Regions from separate parts of the Lysinibacillus sp. FSL W7-1291 genome, predicted to be linked through region 3. Evidence: predicted binding sites of a transcription regulator. Region 3 holds the regulator's gene; each other region holds the start of a gene.
What was found. Region 3 encodes LexA, which represses DNA repair genes until DNA is damaged. Its sites were predicted from a motif close to CGAACATATGTTCG; they were not measured.
Positions count from the first base shown of each region.

Region 1: a site for LexA is predicted at 1,735-1,748, ahead of NST76_RS06570 (UV damage repair protein UvrX). Genes of this name have one in related genera too.
Region 2: a site for LexA is predicted at 1,495-1,508, ahead of uvrB (excinuclease ABC subunit UvrB). Genes of this name have one in related genera too.
Region 4: a site for LexA is predicted at 1,384-1,397, ahead of parE (DNA topoisomerase IV subunit B). Genes of this name have one in related genera too.

Region 1 covers NZ_CP151994.1:1,371,114-1,374,330, reverse strand. The annotation lists gene NST76_RS06575 (hypothetical protein) at 1-302, shown strand, start outside; gene NST76_RS06570 (UV damage repair protein UvrX) at 393-1,658, opposite strand; gene NST76_RS06565 (hypothetical protein) at 1,831-2,034, shown strand; gene NST76_RS06560 (hypothetical protein) at 2,141-2,656, shown strand; gene NST76_RS06555 (M15 family metallopeptidase) at 2,695-3,217, opposite strand, start outside.
Region 2 covers NZ_CP151994.1:697,628-700,844, forward strand. The annotation lists one part of gene prfB (peptide chain release factor 2) at 1-95, shown strand, start outside; gene NST76_RS03220 (competence protein ComK) at 137-646, opposite strand; gene NST76_RS03225 (IDEAL domain-containing protein) at 873-1,121, shown strand; gene uvrB (excinuclease ABC subunit UvrB) at 1,582-3,217, shown strand, end outside.
Region 3 covers NZ_CP151994.1:1,222,866-1,226,082, reverse strand. The annotation lists gene def (peptide deformylase) at 1-330, shown strand, start outside; gene NST76_RS05710 (recombinase family protein) at 369-1,034, opposite strand; gene NST76_RS05705 (LysM peptidoglycan-binding domain-containing protein) at 1,031-1,345, opposite strand; gene lexA (transcriptional repressor LexA) at 1,512-2,129, shown strand; gene NST76_RS05695 (gamma-glutamyl-gamma-aminobutyrate hydrolase family protein) at 2,240-2,962, opposite strand; gene NST76_RS05690 (A24 family peptidase) at 2,996-3,217, opposite strand, start outside.
Region 4 covers NZ_CP151994.1:2,370,548-2,373,764, reverse strand. The annotation lists gene NST76_RS11555 (HesB/YadR/YfhF family protein) at 1-235, opposite strand, end outside; gene plsY (glycerol-3-phosphate 1-O-acyltransferase PlsY) at 255-857, opposite strand; gene parE (DNA topoisomerase IV subunit B) at 1,417-3,217, shown strand, end outside.

The DNA.
Region 1 (3,217 bases), 150 kb from region 3:
AAACAGAATCGAAATTCAAAGGTATGGAGTATTATTTCGAAGGTGAAGTAGTTGGTGTTAAATCATTAGAAGGCTTATTCGGAAATATGGAAAACGCACTATTAATTAAGAATGACCACGGTTATGTACTTCCTGTTTTCCCTCCATATGAAATTGATGTGAGTATAGGTGATACTGTGGAAGCATTAGGACCATTATCAGGTGATGGATATGCTGCATCTGATTTAGGTGTCAGTAATGTAGTAGGAATGACAGGAGCTATGAACGCAACTCAAGTTAATGTTAATGGAGAAACACAATAAATCAGTCACTCAATCGAGTGGCTTTTTTTGAACAAAAAACAGGCCTCATTCGAGCACCTGTTCATTACTTAAATGATTGAAGTATTCAACTTATGCTAAATGCCCACCAACTAATCGATCACGGCTGATAGCTGTACCTGCATCTGTAAACGAAACAGCACGTAATAAAGCTGTAGCACCAAAACGATTGCGTATTGCGTCCATCGTTGGACCAATCAGCTGCCGTTGCGGTTTTCGATCATCGAATAAATCTAATTGGATACTTTGCTCTCGATCTAAGTTGGATATACGGACAGATAGTTGCCGAGCTGGTTCACCAGCAAAATGTTCATCGAGTAATTCAATGCAGACTTTATATATTTCGAGTGTTTCATTTGTCGGATTTGAGATAGTCCTTGAACGATGAAACCCTTTAGTCATTGCATTGTGACTGTATGATAAGCCTAAACTGATAGTACGCCCAACAAATCCAGCATCCCTCGCACGTTTCATGACATCTTCGCACATTTCGAGGAGCACTACAGAGATTTCTTTACGTGTGTGATAATCCCTCATCAGCATTTGGCCCTTCCCAAAACTTAACGCTCCATTTGCTATTAACGGCTCCCCTAATTTGGATAGATCTATTCCCCATGCGTGGTAATAGAGTTGATTGCCCATTATGCCAAATTTCTTTTCTAATTCATCTAAATCAGCATTCGCTAAACCACCGACCGTTTGAATACCCATTGCATTTAACTTTGCCTCCATCTGCTTACCGATTCCCCACATTTCAGAAAGGGGTCGAACAGGCCAAAGCTTCTGGGGAATATCTTCATATGTCCATTTAGCAAATCCAGTTTTCTTTGCCTCAATATCAAGCGCTAATTTGGCCATCAACATATTTGGTCCCATACCTACAGCACTAGGTACATTAAATTGGTCAAGTATGGCTTGCTGTATTTCCTTAGCTGTTTCCTCAGGTGAACCCCATAGCTTCTCTGTCCCTGTTAAATCCACAAAACTCTCATCTATACTGTAAACATGTATGGCATTCACAGGTACATAATTAGCAATTAGTTGTGTAATGGTCATAGACATTTGAATAAAGAAACTCATTTTTGGCTCAAATAACTTAATATCTGGGTGCTTTGGTATTTCGTAACGTCTGTTGCCTGTTTTTATTTTGAATTGTTCTTTCATTACTGGGGATGCTGCAAGTACTACACTACCAGGTTGATTAAAGTTACCAACGACTGCTATTGGGTCTTTTAAAATGTCTAACCCTTCGAGCATGGCGATACAGCTGGCATAGAAACTTTTCATATCGATGCAAATGATAGGTCTATCTGGCATTCCTTCGTAGTTTTCTCTCATCGTAGTTTCCTCCCATTGCGTCTCGTAATTTTTTATTTACTTATTCTAAGTAAGAACGTTTGTTTGTATACATATTAGAACAAACGTTTGCGTTTCATCAAATGTAAATTATGGAAAAATCCAGGCACTTCCTTTTAAAGATCATCGTATTATATTAAAAAAGGAGGATTTAATGAAGAAGAATCCGCAGACTGAGGCGAATAAGCGTTGGCAAGCGAAGAATAAAGAACGTGCTAAATACCTTAGCGCACGATCTGGAGCACGTAGCTTTATAAGAAACCACGCCTTAGAGGAAGATTTAGACGAGTTCATGGAATTAATGTTAGAACGTAAACAAGTATTATTAGAAATGAAAATAGACCAAGACGGCATTTAGCTGTCTTGGTCTATTTATTTCGGTTTGTATTTTATGGATATTAATCCAAATCACTTTAAGAGATCAGAATATAATACTAAACAAACCATAGAGGAGGAATCTAGACGTGTTAAGTAAACATATACAGACAAGCTGTTGTAAAAGTGAGGCGAACTACTTCCCTAAAATTGTTGCTATTCCTGGGCCTGTTGCACCTGTCACTCCTGGCGTATTAGGTTATGGGTCTCTGCGAGGAGATACATTAGATCTTTTACCACCTGGAGTGACGCCAGTTACATTCCATGAAGTTGGCCCTTTATCTAATGTAACAGTAAGTCCATCTGGCAATGAATTAGTAGTGCAAAACAATGGTGTATATCAGATTACTATTTCAATAAATGCACAAGCAACAGCATTACCTGATCCAAATCAACCGTATTTCACTGTTAATATTACAGTTAATGGGCAACCTATTTTTGTAGACGGAATAGCTTTCTTTAATGTGCTAAATAGAAGTAGTTCAACCTACATTGTTCAGGCTTCATTATCGGCGGGAGATATAGTGGGAGTTAGTGCTGGATCAGATTCGCCAATCACAGGTTACGCCAGCCGTTCTTTAACCGTTATTCAATTAAGTGGTTAAAAAATCTCATTGCCAATTAAGGTAACAGGCTTCTGCTGTTAAGCGATACGTTGTGCAATGATAATTTTCAATCCTTCAAAATCTCCGCCAGTTAACGTACCAGCGTCGAATTTTTCCAAGTGTGATTTATCAATTAGCTTTTTATCAACTGCTTGTTTGAGGTAGTCGCGTACAGCAGCTTTAGTTGTCTCGTTTGTGAATTTCATTGTGTCATCATCCTTTTCTGTTGGTTTTTGAGTACCTTCTACAATAAGTTGTACCTTTACAGCACTACTTGTCGGCACTACTACTTGTCCTTCTAATTTATAGCCATTAGGCATCTTCCACGTCGTCGGTATTTCAAAATGAGGCGCATCATACTGACCTACCGGCCAATAGCCTCCCCAAGTGATTCCTAGCTTTTTAGCGATGGCACCAACTTTTGAAAGGGTAGAAATATCATATAAATTTCGCGGCGGTGCTACAGCAATATCCCAAGCTCTACGTGATTTATGATTACTATTTCGTGTCCAAGTGACTACTTGCCCTGGTCTTGTTCGTCCTTGCTCATATAAGTAATTT
Region 2 (3,217 bases), 530 kb from region 3:
ACCGTACGAATGAAGAAACAGGTAATGTTGGTGCAGTGATGGACGGCGATTTAGATCCGTTTATTAATGCCTATTTACGCTCGAAAATTGGCTAATACACAAATCCCCCAAGAGGTGTCCTTGGGGGATTTTCTAGTTAAAAGGGAGGGTGATATGGCGCATCTTGGCTAAGCTGCTTGCGCTCGTTCATGTAATATTTATAGAGCATCGATGCATTCAAAAACTGTTTACTAATCGAGGCATATTGAATAGGTAGTTCAATTGTTTTACCATTTTTTAATGTGACAACACATCCCGTCTGACTTGGTGTAATATTGATAATCGCGTGAAGTCCAATCCATATATTATGAATGGAGTTCGGGGAGTAGGTTGGTAGAAAAATACAGGGATAGCCGTAGTCAAAGGCCACGACGATTGGTAGCTTGTGTTGATTGCCGAAGAAACGTTTAGCCGATAGTTTTGCAGCTTCATAGGTTGAACCTAATGAGATACAAGATTTTCGAAGCACATGCATCGGTTTACGCGTGACGATCAGTTCATTGTGCTTATCGATAACATGAGTGAAAACCTTGGAGTTGTGCTGAATAGGTTGAAGCAAGTAAGTGTTGAATGAAATTAAGTAGCTATTGACAAAATTGCTAGTCATATAGAGAGAGCCTCCTTTTTCTGTTGATAATGGTAGTGTAGAACAAAAGGGGAGTTTCAAAAAATAGACAAAGTAGCTGAAAACCCTTCAGAAAAGAATGAAATGCTTAGAGAATTCACTGCAAATGTCACGAGATTAATAGCTAATCCAAGTTATTTTCGATTCGTAAGCATTGCAATTTAATTTCAATTTTCATATAATTTAGAAAAGGATCGAGGTGAGATCGTTGGATAAATATTATTCGTACACAGATTTTCTAAAAGCCGTGGGTCAGTCGAAAAAAGTTGATGAGGCAGAGAAATTATTAAACGAGATTTATTTAGATTTATTTTTAAATCGTATCCAGCGTATGCATCGTCAAGAGCAGCTCATGGTTCTGATAGACAGAGTACTCGATGAAAAAGATGAAAACGCATTTTACCAATACGCAGCCGAACTACATTCCTTGCAGCAAACAGAGGATGAATCATACTAAACGAACCCGCTCTCCATGTCTAGTGGAGAGCGGGATTTTTTTGATTGAAGGAGGGCTGCTCGTTCAAAAAGTGAGAGTCTTCGCTTATAAAAGAGGGAGAGTTGCTCAGAAAGTAAGAACTCCTGCTCAGGAGTAAATCCGCTCTCAAAGCAAGAGCCCTGGCTCATAAAAGAATGCAACCCACGCCAAAAATCTGTTACCCCACTCACAAAAGCAGAAGCCCTCTACTGAAAATATTATGACTTCTACTCAAGAATCGAAATCTATTGAATAGATTAAGCTTGAAAACGTGTTGAAGCGGCTATTATGAGAGTAATAAGTATTCTTCGCTTCACGGTTATTCATTTAAATTTTAGGGATAAAAAATTTTTTACAAACATTCGTTCGTTAAATGTTCGAAATTTTAATATTGCTATGCTAAAATATATGTACAAATTGGAAGGAAAGGACGGGGACATGTGTGCAAACATTTGATTTACAAGCGCCATATCAGCCTAACGGGGATCAGCCACAGGCAATTGCGGAATTAGTGGAGGGTGTGAAAGCGGGCAAGCGTCATCAAACATTACTTGGTGCTACGGGAACAGGTAAAACGTTTACCATTTCTAATGTCATCCAGCAAATTAAAAAACCAACACTCATTATGGCACATAATAAAACACTAGCTGGCCAGTTATATAGTGAGTTTAAAGAGTTCTTCCCGAATAACGCTGTTGAATATTTTGTCAGCTACTATGATTACTACCAACCAGAAGCCTATGTACCGCAGACAGATACCTATATAGAAAAAGATTCCAGCATTAACGATGAAATTGATAAGCTGCGTCACTCTGCTACTTCTGCATTATTTGAGCGTGATGATGTCATCATTATTGCATCTGTGTCCTGTATTTATGGTTTAGGTTCTCCTGAAGAATATCGAGAAATGGTTGTATCAATTCGCACAGGTATGGAAATTGAACGTAATCAGCTACTGCGCAAACTTGTAGATGTTCAATACGAGCGTAATGATGTCAGTTTTACTCGGGGAACATTTCGGGTACGTGGAGATGTAGTGGAAATTTTCCCAGCCTCACGTGACGAGCATTGTATTCGAGTGGAGTTTTTCGGTGATGAAATCGATCGTATTCGAGAGGTGGATGCCTTAACTGGAGAAATTTTATCGGATCGAGAGCATGTTGCTATATTCCCGGCATCCCACTTCGTTACACGAGAAGAGAAAATGCGAAAAGCGATTGAAAACATTGAAAAAGAATTAGAGGAACGTCTTGCGTTGCTACGTGCAGAGGATAAATTACTGGAGGCACAGCGCCTAGAGCAACGGACACGTTATGATTTAGAAATGATGCGTGAAATGGGCTTTTGCTCAGGGATTGAAAACTATTCACGCCATTTAACATTGCGTGGAGCAGGTGCCACTCCATATACATTGCTAGATTACTTCCCAGATGACTTTTTGCTTGTAGTAGATGAAAGTCACGTAACACTTCCTCAGGTTCGTGGTATGTACAATGGTGACCAAGCTCGTAAAGGTGTACTCGTAGAACATGGTTTCCGTTTGCCATCAGCACTTGATAACCGTCCACTACGTTTTGAAGAATACGAAAGCCGAGTGCATCAGGCCATTTATGTATCAGCCACACCAGGCCCTTATGAGCTGGAGCATACGCCGGAAATGGTTGAGCAAATTATTCGACCTACTGGATTATTGGATCCGTTAATTGAAGTGCGACCTATTGAAGGGCAAATCGATAATTTAATTGATGAAATTCAAGATCGAATTGCTCAAAATGAACGGGTTTTAGTGACAACATTAACGAAGAAAATGTCAGAAGATTTAACGGCCTACTTGAAAGAAATGGGCTTAAAGGTCGAGTACCTACATTCCGAAATTAAAACGCTAGAACGTATTGAGATTATTCGTGAGCTACGTAAAGGAACGTACGATGTACTCATCGGTATTAATCTCTTGCGTGAAGGGCTTGATATTCCTGAGGTGTCACTTGTAGCGATTCTTGATGCTGATAAAGAAGGATTTTTACGTTCAGAACGTTCATTAATTCAAACGATTGGTCGTGCTGCACGTAATGCAAATG
Region 3 (3,217 bases):
GTACTATTTGATCATAATGAAATGGTGTTTATCAATCCCAAAATCATAAGTCATTCCCTCAATATGATTTATTTACCTGATGGAGAAGGCTGCCTGTCGGTTAATCGACCTGTCCATGGTTTTGTGCCAAGATACGAGCGTATTAAGGTCAGAGCATATGACATTGATGGTCAAGAATTCATCCTGCCGTTTCAGGGCTATGGGGCGATCGTTGTCCAACATGAAATCGATCATTTAAATGGCATAATGTTTTATGATCGAATAAATAAAGAGTATCCTTTTCAACTACCTACTAACATCATCATCGACAGTTTGGCTTCCTATCAATAGCATTTTTTACTGTGAATAAAAAAGATTAGCAGGCGATATTATTTGCCTGCTAATCTTTCTTGATGTTCTTGGAAGCGACGATGAACAGTCGCTTTACTTACTTCAAAGCCCAACCCTCGAAGCGTGATCGAAATTTCCTCAAAGGTAAATCCACGTTTGCGTAGCTTGACAATTTCATCTACAGGTAGATCCTTTCGCTCCTGCCCATAGGGATTCCCTCGGTTCGATAAATTATTTTCAGGACGATAGCCATTTTCTACAGCGCGTCGCATGCCTCGACGTATTTTAGCATTATGGATTCTTCGTTGATACTCCTCCACGATTGCTAAAATCTCAAGCAGCATCGTGTCCATTTCATTTAGTTGAACGGGTCCTGCATCGCGCATGGAAAAAACATCTGTTGCTGATTTTTGCAATAAATGCAACACAGCCATCCTTGCGTTCCCACGTCCTAATCGTGTTTCATCTTGTACAAAAAGGGCATTAATTCCCTTTTCTTTAATGAAATCAAGCATTTCAAGCAAGCCATCGCGTTCCACATCATAGCCGCTATGCTTATCCTTAAATACACCCTTTACCTCATAGCCTTGCTCTCTAGCGTAGCGCAGCAACTCTTCCTGTTGGCGCTCTAATGAGGAGCTTTGTGTTTCTTTTTCAGTACTTACACGGCAATAGACAACAGCCGACATTTGTTTATTCATCATTGTTCAGTTCTCGCAATTTCGATAGTATGGATGGGATTGGCTTGATCACCCAATACAGGAATAACTAGAGACTTTCCTGCCACAATTTTAATATCTGCTAATTCATTTTCTGTTTTGACCAGCTTAATCCAATCATCTGTACTCATCTTACCACGGTATTGCTCTGCTAACGACCACAAGCTATCCCCATGTTCAATTTGAATTTCTGCGTAATTAACATCTCCTGGATCAGTGATGTAAAGGTATCCTGCAAATAATAGACAAGCTCCTAATAAAATGGAGATATGTGTATTTTTCTTTAACCATGTCATAGTTACAACCCCTTTTCTAGAATGTTTGTTCGGAATGTATGTTCTCATAATAAAGCGAACAAACGTTTTTGTCAAACACTTTTCGAACCTATGTTTGCATACATGTTCGCATTCTGTTATACTATCAAATAAGAAGAATGATATTAGAAAAAAGAGGTGAGCACTCATGAAAAAAGTTTCGAAAAGACAAGAGGACATTTTGGCTTTTATTAAAGAAGAGGTACGAGCTAAGGGATATCCACCATCAGTACGTGAAATCGGGGAAGCAGTCGGACTTGCTTCAAGTTCAACTGTTCATGGTCATTTAGCTCGATTAGAACAAAAGGGCTTTATTCGTCGAGATCCAACAAAGCCACGTGCAATTGAAATTTTAGAGCCTGAAGAGTCTATTCAAAAGCAGCAAGTCATTCATGTACCACTTGTGGGGAAGGTAACTGCTGGTTCCCCAATTACTGCTATTGAAAACATTGAAGAATATTTCCCATTACCAGATACGTATGGCACAAGCGAGGATCAGTTATTCATGCTAGAGATTATGGGGGAATCTATGATTGAAGCAGGAATTTTAGACGGCGATTTAGTTATTGTGAAGCAAAAGGCAACAGCTAATAACGGAGATATTGTTGTAGCCATGACAGCAGAGGATGAAGCAACGGTCAAACGTTTCTTCAAGGAAAAAAATCATTTCCGTTTACAGCCTGAAAACTCATCTATGGAGCCTATTATCGTCGATCAAGTTTCTATTTTAGGACAAGTTGTAGGACTATATCGTCGTGTACATTAATCATTTAAAGTAGGTTTTGAGGATTATGTGTTCCTTCTAAGAGCATGTATCCTCTTTTTTACGCAAAAAAAGAATCCATATATGGTTGGATTCTTTGTACAGTCCCCCTGCTACGCTTCCTTTTTGAATTTTAAGCTAGCTTCAACAAAGGCTGAAAATAATTTTTGTGCAGGCTCATCTCCTGCTATAGCTAGTTCCTCGGGATGCCACTGAACAGCCAAGCAAAATGGCAACTCTTCATGAACAACTGCTTCGATAATGCCATCACTCGATTTTGCTGCTACTTTTAATTTCTCTGCTAATACATTAACTGCCTGATGATGAAATGAATTTACCGCTATTTTCTCTTGTTGTAAAATGGTCGCTAATAAATTCTCCTCCATAATTTGTACATAATGAGTAGCTACAGCTCGAGCAGATTGCTGTACATGCTTGAGCAGCTTAGTACTAAAATGGTCACTATCAATATCCTGAAATAAAGTACCACCTAGTGCTACATTTAGTATTTGAATGCCTCGGCAAATACCCAAAATAGGCATCTTTCGTGTGAATGCCGCTTCAATTAATGCTAACTCTACCGTATCTCTTGCTGGATGAATTTTCCCTAGTTTTGGTGCAGGCTCTGCCCCATACAGAAATGGATGCACGTCATAGCCTCCAGATAACAATAAACCATCTGTAAGGGATAGAATTTGTGTGGCATCCTCCTCTACGCCAAGTGGAATAATAAGCGGAATCCCACCTGCATCAATGATACTTTTACTGTAAGCAGCATTTAATCGAGAGGATAAATCATCTTCCACAAAGGCTGTAATGCCAATAATCGGTTTCACTTGCTTCCCTCCATATGCTTGAAGATTGAACAATTACCAAAAACCTAAATACCAATCGATTAATGAATCCCCATAAAAATAGACAATGATAGCGGCTAATGCAATAGAAGGTCCAAAAGGAATAGGTGTTTTTCTCCCCTGCTTGTTCTTCGTTAACACGACAAGCCCGACAATCATGCCGATAACTGCAGCTATAAATAATGTTAACAGTGTATGCATTGTACCAAGAACAAGTCCAATTAAAAAGAATAATTT
Region 4 (3,217 bases), 1.1 Mb from region 3:
AGTTGTGATCGTTAAAGAACCAGAGATCTTTCTCATCAATGTAATAGGTTACATCATCAACCACTGTCTGTACGCCTATAGCAATAGGTTCTTCACGAGTCATGCCAAGTGAAAAACCTTCATGAAAAGGACTAGAGCCACCATAGCGTGCATAAAAACGAATCGTATCACCTGGTTCTACTTCCATTTCGTGTTTGAACCACTGGAGTGCTTCATCTGTCAATGCAATGTTCATTTCGAATGCTCCTCTCTTCCTAAAGCCATTTTACCTTTGGCTCAGTGCCGTTTTTAATACGTGTAATATTGGCACGGTGACGATAAATAATAAAGGTAAATAAAAAGGCTACCAAGATGCCTAATGCAAAGTCACCCGTAACAAAATAATAAACGATTGCATAGATAAGTGCTACTAAAGCGGCTATCATCGATGTTAGGCTGACGATCTTTGTGATTTTTAATGTCACAATAAAGGTAATAAATAATAGGACAAAGAGTGGCCACGAATAGCCTAATAAAACACCTGCGGATGTTGCCACTGCTTTTCCACCACGGAAATTGGCGAAGATCGGAAACATATGACCGATTACGGCAACAAGACCAAGTAATAAGGGATGCAGTGTGCTGTCAGAGAAAACGGGAAGTGCTACTAATAAAACCGCAGCTGTTCCTTTGAGCACATCCATTACGGTTACAACAATACCTGCTTTTTTCCCTAATGTTCGGAATGTGTTGGTTGCACCAAGATTACCGCTCCCGTGTTCACGAATATCGGTATTATAAAAAATTTTACCTATCCATAATCCAGAAGGTATAGAGCCGATTAGATAAGCACATAAAATAATAAGTCCATTGATCATAGCTGGACTCCTTTCATTCATAGTCCATCACTTGGTACTAATAGTTTGTAACAAGTATTTTACACTTTTTCTTGCTAATCTACAATGTTATGAAGGAGATTTCATTAGGAGCCTTGAATTCAATACAAAAGAAAACCTATTAATAAGGGGTAGGCTTTCAGACATGAGATTCTAGAAAGTGAAAAAAAGCCTTTATAAAAATATAGGCAAAAAGGCAATTTTGTCAATCCTTCATTCCTTTGGTAGAATAGAAGTCTAACTTTATCCAGTTTAACCGTAATAAACATTGTAGCGTTTACACTGAACTAGATTCTATGTATGTTGAAACTAAATCGGCTACTATGCGTCAAACGTTTATGGATACTAGTAGCAGTCTGCCCTGCTTAAATACCAATTTTAAGCAACTGTTGCAGATGTTTACTATTGATAAAGATGATCAAAACTGTGAGCAAATTTTAAAAATTTAATGGACCTGTCGCTAGCTATTGACAGGAAATGCTATTATTATTAGGATGAGAACATAAATAGAACATGTGTTTGTTTTTTGGAGGGGAATTTTTTGACGAATAAACAGTCAACTAGCGTTTATAATGATGACGCTATACAAGTATTAGAAGGATTAGAAGCGGTACGCAAACGACCTGGCATGTATATCGGTTCAACGGATGGCCGTGGACTTCATCACCTTGTGTATGAAATCGTAGATAATGCGGTGGATGAAGCACTGGCCGGCTTTGGATCTCATATTATTGTCACAATTCATAAGGATCAAAGTATGAGTGTGCGCGACTTTGGCCGTGGGATGCCAACAGGTATGCATAAAATGGGTAAACCTACCCCTGAAATTATTTTTACGGTGCTACACGCAGGTGGTAAATTTGGACAAGGTGGTTATAAAACAAGTGGTGGCTTGCATGGTGTAGGTTCCTCTGTAGTTAATGCACTATCAACATTTTTAGAGGTGACGATCCATCGTGATGGTAAAAAGTATCGTCAGCGCTTTGAGCATGGTGGACATCCTGTCACAACACTTGAAGAAATTGGGCAAACGAAGCAAACAGGTACACTTGTTCATTTCCTACCAGACGAAACGATTTTTTCTGTCACAAAATTCAATTATGATACGTTAGCAGAACGTTTACGTGAATCAGCCTTTTTATTAAAGGGCTTAAAAATTGAATTAATCGATGAGCGCGAGGAAGGCAAACAAGATGTATTCTTTTATGAGAATGGCATTGAAGCTTTCGTTGCGTATTTGAATGAAGAAAAGGATGTTCTTCATCCTGTGAAATATGTAGAAGGCATACAAGATGATATTGAAGTAGAATTCGCTTTCCAATATAACGATGGTTATTCAGAAACGATTTTGTCGTTCGTTAATAATGTACGTACTCGTGATGGCGGCACACATGAAACGGGTGCAAAAGCGGCATTGACGCGTGTATTTAATGAATATGCAAGAAAAATCGGCTTGCTAAAGGACAAGGATAAAAACCTTGAAGGGACAGATATTCGTGAGGGTTTAGCAGCAATCGTGTCTGTTCGTATTCCAGAGCATTTATTACAATTTGAAGGACAAACCAAGGGCAAGCTTGGTACAAGTGAGGCTCGCTCTGCCGTAGATAGCGTAGTGTCTGAGCAAATTTTGTATGTGCTAGAGGAAAATGCAGAGTTATCGGCTTCTCTTGTACGTAAAGCAATCCGTGCGCAGCAAGTAAGAGAAGCGGCTCGTAAAGCGCGTGAGGACGCTCGGAATGGCAAGAAAAGCAAAAAAGGTAGTACGATTCTATCAGGCAAATTAACACCAGCTCAGTCTCGCAATGCGGCCAAGAATGAGTTGTATTTAGTTGAGGGTGATTCTGCAGGTGGTTCTGCCAAACAAGGTCGTGATCGTACATTCCAAGCGATTTTGCCTTTGCGCGGTAAGGTCATCAACACAGAAAAAGCCAAGCTACAGGACATTATGAAAAACGAAGAAATATCAACGATTATCCATGCGATTGGAGCAGGTGTTGGCACGGATTTTGCTGTGGAGGATTCAGCCTACGATAAAGTAGTGATTATGACGGATGCGGATACGGACGGGGCACATATTCAAGTCTTGCTCTTAACGTTCTTCTATCGTTATATGCGTCCACTCATTGAAGGAGGCAAAGTCTATATCGCTTTACCACCACTTTATAAGGTATCAAAAGGTACTGGTAAAAAAGAAGTGATTGAATATGCTTGGACAGAAAACGATTTACAAAAGGCCATCCAGAAAGTTGGAAAGGGTTACATATTGCAGCGCTATAAAGGTCTTGGTGAGATGAATGCTGACCAGCTATGGGATACGACAATGAACCCTGAGACACGGACAT